One region of the Burkholderia arboris genome, then DNA from elsewhere that is predicted to be linked to it. Evidence: riboswitches for the same ligand, from Rfam matches in the RefSeq annotation. Region 1 holds a riboswitch; the other holds the start of a gene.
What was found. A riboswitch is a leader RNA that binds a small molecule or an ion and turns the genes downstream of it on or off. The one in region 1 is predicted to bind FMN.

Region 1 (8,343 bases):
GTGCGCTGCACGCAGATGCGCGCAGCGAGCAGGAAAAGCCGTCGGGAAAGCCTTCCATTATAGCTTTTCGCGCCGCTCGGGACGGGCGGCGGGTTGCGGCCGCGCGACGCCGGGTGTCAGGTTCCGACCCCGTAACGGCGATGCGCCGGCCGTCAGCGGCACGCGTTCAGCAGGTCGTCGAGCGCGGCTTCCTCGCGCGCGAAGCGTTCGGCGAGAAAGTCGAGCAGCACGCGCACGCGCGGCGCCATGTAGCGCTTGCCCGGGTAGATGGCGTGCAGCGGCGCACCCTGGTGCCGCCAGTCGGGCAGCAGGACCGTGAGCCGCCCCGCGCGTATGTCGTCGGCGACATCCCAGATCGAGTTCAGCACGATGCCGTGCCCGCGCAGCGCCCACTCGCGGGCGAGGCCGCCGTCGTTGGTCTCGAACGCGGTGGCGAGCGGCACCGTGCAGGTTTGCGCGTCGCCGTCGCGCGTGAAGTGCCACGTGTTCATCGGCCCGGACGCGACCGTGATCACGTTGCAGGGAAATCGGGCGAGATCGTGAGGATCGCGCGGCGCGCCGTGACGGGCGACGAACGACGGCGCCGCGCACGGCACGCGCCGGTCCGCGGCGAGCCGGCGGGCGATCAGCGCGCCATCGGGCGGGGCGGCGAAGCGGATCGCGAGATCGATCTCGTCCTGCCACAGGTTGACCGTCGAGTCGGACGCCGTGAGCGAGAACGTGACGTCCGGGTAGCGCACGGTGAATTCGTCGAGCCAGTCGAGCAAGCGGCGGCGGCCGAAATCGGATGTCGCCGACAGCCGCACCCGGCCGCCGACGACGTTGCGGCCGGCCTGCAGCAGCGCGTTGGCGTCGTCGAGCGCCTGCAACCCCTGCCGGCACCCGTTCAGGTACAGGCGGCCCTCGTCGGTGAGCCGCAACTGCCGGGTCGAACGGTCGAACAGCCGGGTCGCGACTGCCGCCTCGAGCTTCGCGAGGCGCGCGCTCGCGGCAGCCGGCGTGAGGTTCAGCTTGCGCCCGGCGGCCGACAGGCTGCCCAGTTCCGCGGCTTCGACGAACAGCCGGATATCGCCCAGTCGGTCCATGCGATTTTCCAGAAATATTTGAAAATGGTTCAAATGCCACGCCAATTATCAAATATAGGCGTCTTCGGGACAATGCGCGCACATCCCGCTTCTTGTGCGGTGCGGCACCGACCGGTCGCCGCAGCCGCCGCCTTCCGGAGAACGTCATGCCCATTCCGTTACTGGCGCTCGCGATCAGCGCCTTCGCCATCGGCACCACCGAATTCATCATCATGGGCCTGCTGCCCGAAGTCGCGCACGACCTCGCCGTGTCGCTGCCGTCGGCCGGCCTGCTCGTCACCGGCTATGCGCTCGGCGTCGCGGCCGGCGCGCCGCTGCTCGCGGTGCTGACGAGCCGCATGCCGCGCAAGGCCGCGCTGCAACTGCTGATGGCGATCTTCATCGTCGGCAACGTGCTGTGCGCGACCGCGTCCGGCTACGCGATGCTGATGGTCGCGCGCGTCGTCACGTCGTTCGCGCACGGATCGTTCTTCGGGATCGGCGCGGTGGTCGCCGCGTCGCTCGTGCCGACCGACAAGCGCGCGAGCGCGATCGCGCTGATGTTCACCGGGCTCACGCTGTCGAACGTGCTCGGCGTGCCGTTCGGCACGTTCGTCGGCCAGCTGCTCGGCTGGCGCGCGTCGTTCTGGATCGTCGCCGCGCTCGGCGTGCTGGCGCTCGGCGGCGTGGCGGCGCTGGTGCCGAACCGTCATGACGGCGGGCCGGTCGGCCTCGGTCACGAAGTGCGCGTGCTGAAGGAGCCGCAGGTATGGCTCGCGCTGCTGATGACGGTGCTCGGCTTCGGCGGCGTGTTCGTCGTGTTCACGTACATCGCGCCGATTCTGGAAACCGTGTCCGGCTACTCGCCGCGCGCGGTCGCGCTGGTCCTCGTGCTGTTCGGCGCCGGGCTGACGATCGGCAACACGCTCGGCGGCAAGCTCGCCGACCGCGCGCTGATGCCGTCGCTGATCGCGATCCTCGTCGCGCTGATGGCCGTGATGGCCGTGTTCGCGAAGACGAGCCACCTGCCGGTCGCGGCCGCCGTCACCGTATTCGTCTGGGGGATCGCCGCGTTCGCGACGGTGCCGCCGCTGCAGGCGCGCGTGGTCGAGAAGGCCGCGAGCGCACCGCATCTCGCGTCGACGCTGAACATCGGCGCGTTCAACGTCGGCAATGCCGGCGGCGCGTGGCTCGGCGGCCTCGCGCTGGAACACGGCTTCGCGCTCGACTCGCTGCCGTGGGTCGCGGTTGCGGTGACGTTCGCGGCGCTGGTCGTCACGTGGTTCGCGATGCGGCTCGACGCGCGCGGCCCGGCACGCGGCGCGGCGCCGGCCGCGCAGTGAGCGTTGCCGCGGCGAGCAGGCGGTGACGCGATAGCGGCAGGAAAAGGTTCGCGAGAAACGCATTCCTCCGCGATGCTGATAACGGTGTGAAGATAACTTCGTTTGCCCGTGCAAGGCCGGGTGATAGCGTTTCGATACGCGCCAAGGCTGGCGCAACCCGATTCCGATCCCGGCTTACCCCATACGCAGGGCCGCGCAGCGGCCCGGAGGCAATGCTATGTCTTCATCCCTGGCGCTCGTGCGCGACGTGTCTTCCTTCGAGTCCGGCAATGCTGCCGACCTGCGCGCGTCCGCGTCGCTCGACCTCCTCGAGCAGGTCGTCGGCGTGAACCTCGCGCGCTTGCGCGCCGAGCGGCAGCTGTCGCTCGATGCGCTCGCGCGGCTGTCCGGCGTGTCGCGCGCGATGCTCGCGCAGATCGAATCGGCGCGCAGCGTGCCGTCGATCAAGGTGCTCTGCAAGATCGCAGCGGCATTGAAGGTGTCGGTCGCTGCGTTCCTGCGCCGCCATGCGGTGAACGGCTTCGAGCATCTGGCGGCCGAACGCGCCTCGCGCGTCGTCAGTTCGAACGGCCGTTTCTCGGCACGCGCGCTGTATCCGGAAGGCGAGCCGGCCGCAGCCGAATTCCACGAGCTGCGGATCGCGCCGCTGCATACGGAGCCCGGCGCGCGCCGCGCGCCCGGCACGACGGTCAACCTCGTCGTCAGCGAAGGCACGCTCGAAGTCAGCGTGCACGACCGTCGCCAGTTGCTCGCGACCGGCGACGCGATCGTGTTCGATGCCGACCAGCCGTACAGCCTGCGCAACCCGGGCGACAGCGAAGCGCGCGCGTTCCGCGTGACGGTGAGCCCCGAGGTGCCGCCGCGCTGGCTCGTGCCCGACGCGGCGCACGCGGCCCACTGACCGGGCGGGCAGTACGAGTACGGAACGGCCGCTTTGCCGCTGTTGCGCGGGCGCGCGGCCAGGTGATCGGCCGTTCGGACGATGCCGTTAGACGGAGTCGTCAGTAAGGTTTTAGGTGTGGTTCGCTGCGCTTCGCGCGCGGCTGCGGTATGCTTGGCCCGCCGGTGACGGGGAACCCCCGTCCGGCAATCAGTGCGTCTTCAGGGCGGGGCGAAATTCCCCACCGGCGGTAGGCTGGCGTAAGCCGGCGAGCCCGCGAGCGCCCGCGCATCCGCGCGGGGTCAGCAGATCTGGTCGAATGCCAGAGCCGACGGTCATAGTCCGGATGAGAGAAGATGTGCAGATAGTCATGTCCGTCAGGGCCGCTTCGCGACGCATGCGAAGCGGGTTGTCGTTCTGTCTGTTTGCAATGCCCTGAAACGTTTTTCGCCCAAATCGTATTTGCGAGGAGCGTTTCACATGTCCTTGATGTCCGTATCGTCGGCACCCGCCGACGCCTTTGCCGATCTCCCGTTGCTGGATTCCGAACCGGTGCCGCCGCGCATCGCCGCTGCGCTCGATGCGATGCGCGCAGGCCGTGCGGTCGTGCTGCAGGATGACCACGATCGCGAGAACGAAGCCGACCTGATCGTCGCCGCCGAGCGCATCACGCCCGAGACGATGGCGCTGCTGATCCGCGAGTGCAGCGGCATCGTGTGCCTGTGCCTGACCGACGACACGGTGCGCGCGCTCGAACTGCCGCCGATGGTGCAGACCAACGAGAGCCGCAACGGCACCGCGTTCACGGTGTCGATCGAAGCGCGCGAAGGCGTGCATACCGGTGTGTCGGCGGCCGATCGCGTGACGACGATCCGTGCGGCGATCGCGGAAGGCGCAAAGCCGCACGACATCGTGCGGCCCGGCCACGTATTTCCGTTGCGTGCGCAACCGGGTGGCGTGCTCGCGCGCCGCGGTCACACCGAAGGCACGGTCGACCTGTCGATCCTCGCGGGCCTGAAGCCGGCCGGCGTGCTGTGCGAGCTGATGAATCCGGATGGCACGATGACGCGCGGCGACGAGGTCGAGCTTTTCGCGCAACGGCACGGGTTGCCGATGCTGACGATCGCGGAACTCGTCGAGTTTCGCGAGGCGCTGGCGGCCGCGCGCGAGCGCTGCTGCGAACCGGCCTGAGTGAAGGGAAGGCGGGTGCGTTCGCGCACCCGTGGCGGGCCGGATCGACCCGATCCGGCCTGACTGGCAATCAGGACTGCACGTCGCCGAATTCGCCGCGCATGCCGGCTTCGACGAGCGACGGCAATTCGTCCATCTTGCGCATGATCCGCGTGATGCCCATCGCACGCAGCGCGTCCGCGTAGTTGTCGGGGATGTGGCTCGCGCCGACGAACGCGATCGTCTTCATCCCGGCCGCGCGCGCGGCATTCAACCCCGATACGCTGTCCTCGACGACGATGCAGCGCGCCGGCGCCACGCCGAGCGTCCGGGCCGCATGCAGGTACACGTCGGGGTAGGGTTTCGGGCGCGCCACCTGCTCGGAACTGAATACGCGCTCGCCGAAGATCTCGGTGAGCGCCGCGCGTTTCAGCGAGTTGCGCACGCGTACGAGCCGGCTGTTCGATACGACGGCCGCCGGCAGCGTGACCTTCAGCAGCGCGTCGCGCACGCCGGAGATCGGCGCGAGCGATTGTGCGAGCGCGACCTCGATGTTGTGCTCGATGGTCTCGATGAAGTTCGCGGGCATCTCGATCCCGAAGCGGGATTCGATCCCGGCGAGGAAGCGCGACGTCTGCTGGCCGAATGCCGATTTCGCGGCGGCTTCGAAATCGAGGTTCGGGAACGTGGCGGACAGCGTATCGAGCAGCACGCGGTCGGCGATGACTTCGCTGTCGACGAGCACGCCGTCGCAGTCGCAGATGAGGTGATCGAGCATGGTGATGAAAATGCGGTAGACCGGCGACGCCGATCAATTCGCCATCATACGTGCTTTCACGCGCGTGCCGCGCGACGTTTCGGCAAATTTGCCCGATGCGGGCGTGCGGTTGCCGCATTCCGTGCCGCCGCCGCGCCGATCGCCCGATGGCGGCAGTCCGGGTGCCCGGGCCGCCGCTGTTTGTCGCGTTACAGCTCGATCACGCGCCCCGTTTTCCACGACGTCATCGCGGTTTCGGCCAGCTCGAGCGCGGCGAGTCCGTCGTCGATCGTCGTCCGGACCGGCGTGCCGTCGCGCAGCGCGTCGACGAAGTGCGCGATCTCGGCCGCGTACGCATGCCGGTAGCGCTCGAGGAAGAACGGCTCCGGCACGTCGGCCGCGATGCCGCCGGCGAGCCAGGCGCTCACCTCGGTCGGCCGCACGTTGCCGGCCTGCAGCATCCCGTTGCTGCCGAGCAGCTCGAAGCGCTGGTCGTAGCCGTAGGCCGCGCGCCGCGACGTGTTGATCTGGCACAGCAACCCGCGCCGCGTGCGGATCGTCACGGCCGTCGAATCGATGTCGCCTGCTTCGTGTACGGCCGGGTCGGTCAGGCAACTGCCGGTTGCGTGCAGCGTCTGCGCTTCGTCGCCGAGGATCCAGCGGAACACGTCGAAGTCGTGGATCAGCATGTCCTTGAAGATGCCGCCCGAGCTGCGGAGGTAGTCGGCCGGCGGCGCGCCCGGGTCGCGGCTCGTGACGACCAGCATTTCCGGCGCACCGATCTCGCCGCGCTCGACACGTGCCTTCAGCGCCGCGAACGTCGGGTCGAAGCGGCGCTGGAAGCCGATCATGCAGGTCACGCCGGTGCGCCGCACGACGTCCGCGCACGCGCGCGCGCGTTCGACGGTCAGGTCGACCGGCTTCTCGCAGAACACGGCCTTGCCCGCGTTCGCGGCCGCGACGATCAGGTCCGCGTGCGTGTCGGTGCTCGACGCGATCACGACAGCCTGCACCGACGCGTCGCCGAGCGCGCGCTCGATGCCGGCGACCTGCGCGCCGTGCGCGTGCGCGAGCGCTTCGGCCGACGGCGCATGCCGGTCGATCACGTACCTGAGCTTCGCGCCCGGATGGCGCGCGAGATTCGCCGCGTGGATCTTGCCGATCCTGCCCGCGCCGAACAAAGCGAATTCGATCATTCCGTTCTCCTGTTGATTCGATTGTTTTCCAGGCACGCGACATGCGTCGGCAGCGTGCCCTGATGCTGTATCAGCGATCCGCCAGTTCACCGCGCACGTAGTCGATGCTCGCCCGCAGCTGCGCTTCGATGTCGCCGGCCTCGGCGATCTCGCTCGCGAACGGCTCGAACGAGAACGCGCCGCGGTAGCCGCGTGCAAGCAGTTCGCGCAGTTGCCGGAGGTTGCCGAGCCGGTCGGCGTGGCCGACCAGCACGCGGTGGCCGTCGCGCATCCGGTCGACCGGCAGGTCGGCTTCCTCGACACCGGAGATGTGCACGAGGCCCGTCAGGTTCGGGAAGAAGATGTCCTCGCCGGACAGGTGGTGGTGGAACGTGTCGTGCACGAGCCGGAACACCTGTTCGCCCGCCGCGTCGTAGAGGCCTTTCACCGCATCCGACTTGCGGCGCAGCGCGCATTCCTCGAAGCCGAGCGGCTCGATGAAGCCGAGCAGGTTGCGTGCTTCGAGGATCGGCTTCAGCGCCTTCAACGACTTCACGAGATCCGCATGGCGCGCGTCCGCGTCGCGCGTGTCGTTGCGGCTGTTGGTCGGGCACAGCACCAGCGCACGCGCGCCGCATTGCGCCGCGTAGTCGGCCAGCACGGTCGCTTCGTCCGCGCGCTCGGCGTTCCATTGCTCGAAGCGCTGCAGCGCGTTGATCGTCAGGATCGTCACGCCGCCGGCTTCGGCGGTTGCGCGCACGGCCGCGGCCGGCGTGCCGTCGGCGATCTCGACGCCGTCGAGATCGTTGCGGATCTCGATCGTGTCGACGCCGAGGCGCCGGCACAGTGCGACGTAGCGGTCGAGCGGCAAGCGCGGCGCGCTCATCCGGTTCAGCGAAAAATGGAAGGCTTGCGTCATCGTTCTGTCCTTGGGGCTTGAGTGGGGGCGGGGTCCGAATCAGGTGCCGGTGCGCGTGGCGAGGGCGTGCCACGTGTCGCGCAGCCAGTGCGCACACGCGACGTTGTTGTCGAAGATCGAATAGCGTGCGCCGCCGCCGTAGTCGGGAAACGGGATGAACTCGCAACTGATCTGTTCGAGCTGCGTCGGCCGCGCGTGAATCTGCGCGCGCAGCAACTGACGCAGCGCGGCTTTCCACGTGTCGAGCGCCGCCGCGTGCCATTCGCCGTGATAGGCGCCCGGCGCAGGCGCGACGAACGGGTACTGGATGCCGCGCCCGGGCCGGCCGTCCGCGCGGCGCATCCAGCGGTTGTCCGGATTGTTCGGCGCGACGCTGCGCGCATGCGCATGCCGGACCCAGCCGCGCGCGATCCAGTCGGTGTAGAAGGCCGCGGGCGAAGCCGGGTCGAGCCGCGCGCGGCCGTCGTCGGCGGGTTCGTGCAGGCCCGATGCATCGAGTTCGGGGCGATTGCCGATCTTGAACAGCAGGTGCGAATGATCGAGCGTGATCCGGAACGGTGCGCCGGCCTGCTCGACGTGCTGCGCGACGCGCGCCACGCGCGCGAAATCCTCGCTCCACATGTCGACGTGCACTTCGAGGCTCGGCAGGCAGCCAACCGGCTCGCCGCGTTCATAGGTACGCAGGTAGAAATCGGCGACTTCGCGGTCCGACAGCGGATGGCCGTCCGCGTGATGCGCGAACAGCTGGCAGTTGAGCACCGTGCTGCCGAGGCGTGCGCCCGCGTCGACGATCTCGGCGACGTGCGCTTCGTCGCGGCCGGCGCACCAGATGCCGCCGATCACGCGAATCGGCAGCGCATGGCGGTCGACCCGCGCGAAATACGGCGACAGGTCTTCACCGCGCACCGGGTTCTTTTCGACGTAATCGAACACGCCGGCGCCGGCGACCATCCGGAAGCGTTCGGCGGGCGCGGGCAACGGCAGGCCGTCGTGTTCGAGCACGCCGTCGAGGTTCACGCCGATGAGGATCGGTTC
Region 2 (8,343 bases), on a different replicon from region 1:
GCCGATGCGCGATCTACCTGAAAGTGGGCCGCGAACGCGCGACGCGGACCGGCGCTGCGCGTCGCTGTGCGTGCGTGATCCTTCGCGCACCGGATGGCGACGATGCGCTGCCGCACCGCGTCTCGCGCGTGGCCGCGCATCGTGCGGTGCACGTACGCACGATGCAGGCGGATGAGCGGAACAGCGTGCGCATCGTCGTCTCTTTCGCGTTTCGTTACGCGGTGGCCGGTTGCCAGTGCCGCATGTCGGCTCCCTGCGGATGCGTGCCCGACGCCGCCGCGTGTGCCCCGGACGGCATCCGGAACGCGGCGACCGTTTCGGACAGTTCGCGGCCCTGCGCCTCGAGCGACTTCGATGCGGCTGCAGCCTGCTCGACGAGCGCCGCGTTCTGTTGCGTCGTCTCGTCCATCTGCGTGATCGTCAGGTTCACCTGGTCGATGCCGCGGCTCTGTTCGGCCGACGCAGCGGCGATCTCGCCCATGATGTCCGTCACGCGCGCGACGGCCTGCGTGACGTCGGACATCGTCTTGCCGGCTTCACCCGCGAGCGCCGAGCCGTCCTGGATCGTCTGCACCGACACGGAGATCAGCTCCTTGATTTCCTTCGCCGCCGTCGACGAACGCTGCGCGAGACTGCGCACCTCGCTCGCGACGACCGCGAAGCCGCGGCCCTGTTCGCCCGCGCGCGCCGCTTCGACGGCGGCGTTCAGCGCGAGGATGTTGGTCTGGAACGCGATGCCTTCGATGATGCCCGTGATGTCGGCGATCTTCGACGAGCTGAGGCCGATCTCCGTCATCGTATCCACCACGCGGCCGACCACCGAGCTGCCGCGCTGCGCGACGTCCGACGCATTCGCGGCGAGCGTGCTCGCCTGTTGCGCGTTTTCCGCATTCAGCCGCACCGTCGACGTGAACTGCTCCATCGTCGCCGCGGTTTCCTGCAGCGACGCGGCCTGTTCCTCGGTGCGCTGGCTCAGATCGAGGTTGCCCGACGCGATTTCGCTCACCGCATGCGCGATGCTGTTCGACGAATCGCGCACGCGGCCGACGATGCCGATCAGCCGCTCGTTCATCGTCCGCAGCGCTTCGAGCAGGTCGCGCGTCTCGTCGTTGCCGCTCACCTGGATACGGCTGCCGAGATCGCCGTTCGCGACCGTGCGCGCGACATCCACCGCCGAGCCGATCGGCACCGTGATCTTGCGCGTCAGCCACAGGCCGCCGGCGGCCGCAACCGCGACCGCGATCAGGCAGATGCCGGCCAGCAGGTTGCGCTCCATCACGTAGCGGTCCGCGAATTGCTGCGCGATCGCGAGTTCGCGTTCATGCGTATAGGTTGCGTATGCGTCGGTCGCGCGCACCAGCTGCGCGAGCAGCGGGCGGCAATTGTCGTCGATGTCGGCGGTTGCCTCGTCCTTCTTGCCGGCCTGCGCGAGCCCGACGATGCGCAGCGCGACCGGCCCGTAGCTGCCTTCGATCCGCACGATGTCGCCCACCAGTTCGCGTGCGCGATCGGAGGTGTCGGTCGCGTTCGCCATCATGTCCTTGAGCTTCGCGAGATGTTCCTGCACATCCTTGTGCGCCTGGTTCACTTCGGCGAGTTCGACCTCGACGTCGGACGGTTTGGTCACCAGCACGAGGTTGCGCGCGGCGATCGCGCGACGGTCGACTGCGGTGCGGATTTGCGCGGACAGGTTCGCCCGCGCGCTGATGCCGTTCATGTAGCGGGAAAACTCGGCATTCGTATCGGACAGTGCCTTGAGGGCCATGCCCGACACGATCACGACGACCGCGGCGAGCAAGCCGAAGCCGCCAAGGAGTTTTGTTTTGATGCTCATTCTGGCGATTTTCACGTTGTGCCTCTGCGCGAGTGGTTGGCAAATGGAATTTATTGTTCGACCAGATACGGGCTCGTGCCGGCATTAACGGGTATACGGGATATTTCTTTACCCTTCGAAAACCCTGATATTAATTTTTTTAGTGCTGAAACCGTTGCCAGCTGGGCGTTCTTGATCTCGATCAAAAAGTCTCGGGTCGCCCGTAATTAAAGGGTTTATACGTGGAATTTGAAACCGGTTTTATTGGTGAAACAAGAAACGTCTTTTAACCAATAATCGTCTGATGATTTTGTTTCGATTTATGGATGAATAACGGAATTTCGTTTTCGACGAATTCCGGGAGGACGCCGATGCGGGTGCTCGGCGTGCGCCGCTCGATTGGCGCGATGGGAGGATTAACAGAGGCGGGCGCGCCATGTCGGCGCGCCCGACAAGCTCGCGGCGGGCGCCGCGAGCCGTGTGGGGTCAGAACGTGGTGCGCAACCCGGCCATCGCGCTGCGGCCGCCTTGCGGTGCGAAGCCGCGCACGACCGACGTCGAGTAGCGAATCTCCTGGTTCGTCAGGTTGTCGCCCCGCAGGTACGCGAGCCAGTGCGTCGGGCCGACGCGGAACTTGTAGGTCAGCATCACGCCGAGCGACGTGTAGCCGTCCGTCGAGAAGTCGTTGTCGGGCACGCGATGCTGCGACCACGCGTGCGTGACCTGCGCGCGCGCGCCGAACGGGCCGTAACCGTAGTCGGCCGCGAGCGTCGCGCGCAGCGGCGCGATGCGCGGCAGCGGCTGGCCCGTGTCGACGTTGCGCGCATGCGTGTAGTCGGCCGTCAGTTCGAGATCGACCGTATGGCCGCGTCGCGAGAACGCGCGCCATTTGCCGTCCAGCTCGATGCCGTAGAACTCGGCGCGCACGCCGCGATAGATCGCCTCGTTGAGCGAGCCGTCGGTGCCGGGTGCGACGGGTTCGCCGTCGTCGTTCACGACGCGGCCCGTGTTGTACTCGGTCAGGTAGTTCGAGAAGCGGTTGTAGAACACGCCGACGCTACCGCGGTTCGGCCCGCTCGCATAGCGCAGCGACAGGTCGGTCGACACGGCTTTTTCCTTCGACGCGTTCGGGTTGCCGATCAGGAACTGGCCGGTCGCATCGTGCGGGCCGTTCGAATACAGCTCGTAGAAGGTCGGCGCGCGTTCGGTGTACGCGACGTTCGCCGCGACCGACCATACCGGCGTCAGCGAGAACAGCGCGCCGGCCGACAGGCTGCCCGCGTTGAAGTCGCGCGGCTGCGCGCCCGCGAATTTCTCGACGCCGGCCGGATCGGGATCGACCTTCACATGCTCGAAGCGGCCGCCGAGGCTCAGCTTCAGCGCCGGGACGACCTGCCATTCCTCGAGGCCGAACAGCGCGACGCTGTTCGTGCGCGTGGACGGCACGAGCATTTCGTCGCCGAGCGCGGAGAACGTGTTCTGGCCGAACTGCACGCCGATCGCGCCTTCGAACGGGCCGATCTTGCGATGCCGCGCCTCGATGCGCGCCTCGTAGCCGCGATTGCGGAAGGTGGTCGCCGTTTCGCCGTTGTCGACTTCCTTGTGACGGTAGTCGGTGTAAGCGAAATCGAATTTCAGCTGCGTGAACGGCCCGCTCAGGTTGCGGATCTCGGACGCGAACGCGAGGCGTTCCTGCCGCATCCGCAGCCGCACGTCGCTTTCGGCGACGGAGCCGTAGTTCGATTCGTAACCGCTGTACGACAGGCCCGCGAACCCGTCGGCCCACGTGTACGACGCGCCGAGCGCGCCGCCATGCACGCGGCCGTCGCTGTTCGGCACGTTGCCTTCCGGCTGCGGCGTGTCGGGGCCGTCGATCGCGCGTTGCGGGCTGCTGCGCGCGTAACCGGGAATCCGCAGCTTGCTCGTTTCGCGGTCGAACGCGTCGACGTGGAACGCGAAGCGGCCATTGCCGCCTTCGACTTGCGCGGCACCGGCGCGCACGGAATTGGCGCCGCCGTAGCGCGCGTCGAGCGCGCCGGTCACGCCCTGGATCGCTTCGCGCGGGATCCGGTTGTCGATCGTGTTGACCACGCCGCCGACCGCGTTGCCGCCGTACAGCAGCGCGGCCGGGCCGCGTACGATTTCGATGCGTTCGATCGACAGCGGATCCTGCGGCACCGCATGGTCGTACGACAACGACGACGCGTCGTAGGCCGCGACGCCGTTCTGCAGCAGCCGGATCCGGTCGCCGTCCATTCCGCGGATGATCGGGCGGCCGACCATCGGTCCGTAGGTCGTGGTCGACACGCCGGGCAGCCCGTTGAGCGTTTCGCCGAGCGAATCGGCCTGGCGGCGCGTCAGCGCATCGCCGGAAAGCTGCACGGTCGGCGCGATCGGCTCGGTGTCGCCGAGCGGGTTCGCGGTCACGAAGATCGGCGCGAGCGGGGCGGCGGCCGGTGCCGGATTCGACGACGCGGGCGTATCGGTCTGCGCGTGGGCGACGGCGGCGAACAGCATCAGCGAAAGAGACGAGAGCGGGCGAAGCGGTAGACGAGGGAGGTCGCGCATGGTCGGTGAATCGGTTGGAATCGGATCGGATAACGAGCGATACGGGTCACCGCTGGATACGATATATTGTTGCGTCAATGACGCGCAGTGACCCGTTGGAACATGGCTCGGCGAGGCCCGGCCACCCACAGTGGAACAGCGTCGGGCGGACGAGCACCCGAAATGATATGTTATATCATTTCAAATTCCAAGCCGAATGGCAGGTTCCCGTCGGGTTTCTGTCGGATCGGTGAAAAGGGCGGCTGGAGCGGAGGGGCGATGGCGGGAAACGTGGGACGGGGTGCGCCGAGCGCATGAGGCGAGCGGCGATGTCCATGCGCCTGCACGTCGAGAGTGTGATAGATTTCCGGCGCGGCCAATGTGCCGCGAACGTTCTCAGGGCGGGGTGAAATTCCCCACCGGCGGTAATCGCGCGATTGCGCGTAGCCCGCGAGCGCTTGCCGGCACGCATGTGTCCGGCAAGGTCAGCAGACCCGGTTTGATTCCGGGGCCGACGGTTAAAGTCCGGATGAGAGAGAGCGGGGTTCGTTGCGTACGCAAGGTACGCGGCTTGTCCCTGTGCGCCCATTCAACTCACACAGGACCCATCGATGACCCAACTTGCTTCCCCCTCCCAAACTGCCGCGCCGCGTATCGCTTTTGTCCAGTCGTGCTGGCACAAGGAGATCGTCGACCAGTGCCGAAACGCGTTCGTCGACGGGCTCGCCAACGCGAACCTGAGCCAGGCGGATTGCGATTTCTTCGAAGTGGCAGGCGCTTTCGAAATTCCGCTGCATGCCAAATTGCTCGCGAAAACCGGCAAGTACGCGGCCATCGCGTGCGCCGGCCTGGTGGTCGACGGCGGCATCTATCGCCATGACTTCGTCGCGCAAGCGGTGATTTCCGGCCTCATGCAGGTGCAGCTCGAAACCGGCGTGGTGGTGCTGTCGGCGGTGCTGACGCCGCATCATTTCCACGGCGCCGAGCATGTCGCCTACTTCCACGAGCACTTCCTCGTGAAGGGCGCGGAACTCGCGCATGCCTGCGTCGATACGATCGGCAAGGTCGCGGCGCTGAAAGCGGAACCCGTGGTCGCTGCAATTCCGCAGGCTGCCTGACGCGTTGCGGTGTGCGTGCCGCCGCGTTGCCTGCGCGGCGGCACGCATGTCAGCTTTCGCGGGGTGTCAGCGAAGGCGGCAACGACACGATGTTGCCGCCTTCGCTCAGCGCTCTGCCGGAAACCGCTCCTGCAACGCGTGCAGCCAGCGCGCGACGACATCGAGTTCGTCGTCGGAAAACCCGTCGCACAGCTTGCCGTTCAGTTCGCGCAGCAGCACGCGCGCCCGCTTGAGCGCCGCGTGGCCTTCGTCGGTCAGGTACAGCCGCGTTGCGCGGCCGTCGTCGGAATCGGCATGACGCGTGATGAGGCCGGCCTTCGCCATCCGGTCGGCAAGGCCCGTCATCGCGGACGGCGCGAGCTGTAGCGCGGCGCCGACTTCGCCGATCAGCGCACCATCCTGCTTCGCGAGACAGAACAACGCGCCGGCCTGCGCGGCGCTCGCGCGCGTCTCGGTTTCGGCCTTGCGGTCGATCCAGCGCTGCACGCGCCGCTGGCCGATGTTCAACATGAAAAACAGTCGTCGGTCTTCGCTCAAGCTGGGTTCCCGGCTGCAATGGAAAGGGAGGGACGGCCCGCGGTGCGTGGCGTGTCGAGCGCCTGCGCGAGCCAGTCGGCGACGTCGGGCCACAGCACGGTGCCGGGCCGGCTGCGAAAGAAGCCCATGTGCCCGACCGGGCCGCTGCCCGCCGCGTGCGGATCGATCTGGCGGCGTTCGACCTTCGCGCGGGTCAGATAGCTTACCAGCAGGCCGATCGCGGCCGGGTTGGCCCACGGATCGTCGTTGAAACCGAGTGCGAGGATGGGCAACCGTTGCTTCGAGAAACGTTCGGCCGCGCCGAGCGTCGGATCGTCGAAGAAATAGTGCGGCAGCGTCGTCCAGCGGCTCCATTCGCGGAACACGCCGGCCGGCAGATCCTCGCCGAGCCCGAGCCGTTTGCCGGGCACGTAGCCGAGCAGCGCGGACATCAGCGGTCCGAGCACACGCAGGATCAGCCGTACCTTCAGGCGCTCGGCCGCCTGCGCGATCAGCCGCGTGCTGCCCGCATGCGCGGCGACGAGGACGGCGGCGCGCAGATGCGGCGTGCTTGCGGACAGCCCGATCGCATGCCCGCCGACGCTATGGCCGACCGCCAGCAGCGGCAACCCTTCATACGCCTGCCGCGCCCATGCGGTCGCGGCGCCCACGTCGAGCTCCATCCAGTCGCGCATGCGCGACCGCAGCGCGGCCAGGCGCGCGGGCCGCGATGCGCCGATGCCGCGATAGTTGTAGGTCAGCGCCGCGAAGCCGCGTTCGGTCAGGAAGCGTGCGAAGCCCGCATACAGCCGCTCGGGCACGGCCGTCGCCGGATGGATCAGCACCAGCGCGCGCGGCGCGGCGTCCGGCGACCACAGCGTGCCGTGCAGCACGTAGCCGTCGGCGGCCGAAAACTCGATGGGTTGGGCGGTCATGGGCGTCCTCGTTCCGGGTGGTTATTTCGTATGCGAAATATAGTCCGGGATTTATTTCGCGCACGAAATATCTATCGAGGAATCATTCGAACGACACGTGACGGAGGCCGGTGGCGAGCACGAGGGCGTGGTCGGTTGCTTCATAAAATATTTGCATCTTTCCATAGAAGAATATTGCGTTTGTCTCATGAAGTGGATCGACGTATCTTCATCGGTTGCATCGGTTGCATCGGTTGCATCGGTTGCATCGGTTTCGCCGGCCATCGCGCACGGCGGACAAAGGGTGCCGCCATCGCGCGGCAGCCTGCCAACCTTCCGGGAGATCACGTTGTTGAGCCGAATCGTCACGGCGCTCTTGCTGGCGCTTGCCGCGCAGCCGGGCATTGCCAAGGACACCGTCACGCTGCGCGTCGGTGAACAGAACTACTTCAACATCCAGGCCTCGATGGAGGCGTCCGGCGTGTTGAAGGACCTGCCGTACACGATCGAGTGGAAGCATTTCCAGGCCGCCGCACCCGTCGCCGAAAGCCTGAACGGCAACGCAATCGACGTCGGCTTCCTCGGCGATTCCGCGCTGCTGACGCTGGCCGCGCGCGGCGCGCCGGTCAAGGTCGTCGCGGTATCGCGGCAAAGCCTCGACGGCGTCGCGATCCTCGTGCCGAAGCATTCGCCGGTGCGTACCGTGGCCGATCTGCAGGGCAAGACCATCGCGGTCTGGCGCGGCGCATGGAGCCAGCAGCTCGTGCTGCGCGCGCTCGAACACGCGGGCCTGCGCGCCGATTCGGTGAAGTTCGCGTACCTGATGCCGATCGATGCGACCAACGCGCTCGCGAACGGCTCGGTCGACGCCGTGTCGCTGTGGGAGCCGTTCGTCAGCACGCTCGCCTTGCGGCAAGGCGCGCGGCCCGTGACGACCGCGCAGGGGCTGATGCCGGCGCTGAGCTTCGTCGCCGCGAACGAGCAGGCGGCGTCGGGCAAGCGCGCCGAGATCACCGATTTCCTGCGGCGCGTGGTGGCCGCGCGCCAGTGGGTCGACAGCCATCCGCGCGAGTACGCGGACCTGTGGGCGAAGCGCGCGAAGCTTGAACCCGACGTTGCGTACCGCTGGCTCAACAACGCGAAGCAGCGCGTGGGCCCGGTCGACGAAACGGCCGCGAAGGACGCGCAGAACACGGCCGACTTCCTGCACAAGGCCGGTGTGATTCCGGCTGCGTACGACACGTCGAAGCTGCTCGACCGCTCGTATGCGGGGGCGTTCGCGGCGCCTGCGCAGAAGACGGCCGCCGCGCAATGAGCGTGCGGCCATTGCCGCGATTCCCCATCGAACGCTAAGAGGACATCCCGACATGCCAGTCGACATCATCGGCATGATCACCGCGACACCCGGCGCGGAGGTCGACGTACCGGGCGGCGC

Region 2: it holds a riboswitch for FMN, as region 1 does, so the genes downstream of both, OHZ10_RS26975 (6,7-dimethyl-8-ribityllumazine synthase) here and ribB (3,4-dihydroxy-2-butanone-4-phosphate synthase) in region 1, are expected to answer to the same signal.

Annotation. Positions count from the first base shown of each region.
Region 1 covers NZ_CP109821.1:3,095,307-3,103,649, reverse strand. The annotation lists gene OHZ10_RS14575 (LysR family transcriptional regulator) at 153-1,085, opposite strand; gene OHZ10_RS14570 (MFS transporter) at 1,232-2,407, shown strand; gene OHZ10_RS14565 (helix-turn-helix domain-containing protein) at 2,625-3,308, shown strand; FMN riboswitch at 3,501-3,649, shown strand; gene ribB (3,4-dihydroxy-2-butanone-4-phosphate synthase) at 3,768-4,478, shown strand; gene OHZ10_RS14555 (HAD family hydrolase) at 4,549-5,235, opposite strand; gene iolG (inositol 2-dehydrogenase) at 5,424-6,410, opposite strand; gene OHZ10_RS14545 (TIM barrel protein) at 6,481-7,308, opposite strand; gene OHZ10_RS14540 (xylose isomerase) at 7,348-8,343, opposite strand, start outside.
Region 2 covers NZ_CP109822.1:2,157,533-2,165,875, reverse strand. The annotation lists gene OHZ10_RS26985 (methyl-accepting chemotaxis protein) at 215-1,834, opposite strand; gene OHZ10_RS26980 (TonB-dependent receptor) at 2,300-4,381, opposite strand; FMN riboswitch at 4,749-4,905, shown strand; gene OHZ10_RS26975 (6,7-dimethyl-8-ribityllumazine synthase) at 4,972-5,478, shown strand; gene OHZ10_RS26970 (MarR family winged helix-turn-helix transcriptional regulator) at 5,584-6,015, opposite strand; gene OHZ10_RS26965 (alpha/beta hydrolase family protein) at 6,012-6,929, opposite strand; gene OHZ10_RS26960 (ABC transporter substrate-binding protein) at 7,258-8,223, shown strand; gene OHZ10_RS26955 (LLM class flavin-dependent oxidoreductase) at 8,276-8,343, shown strand, end outside.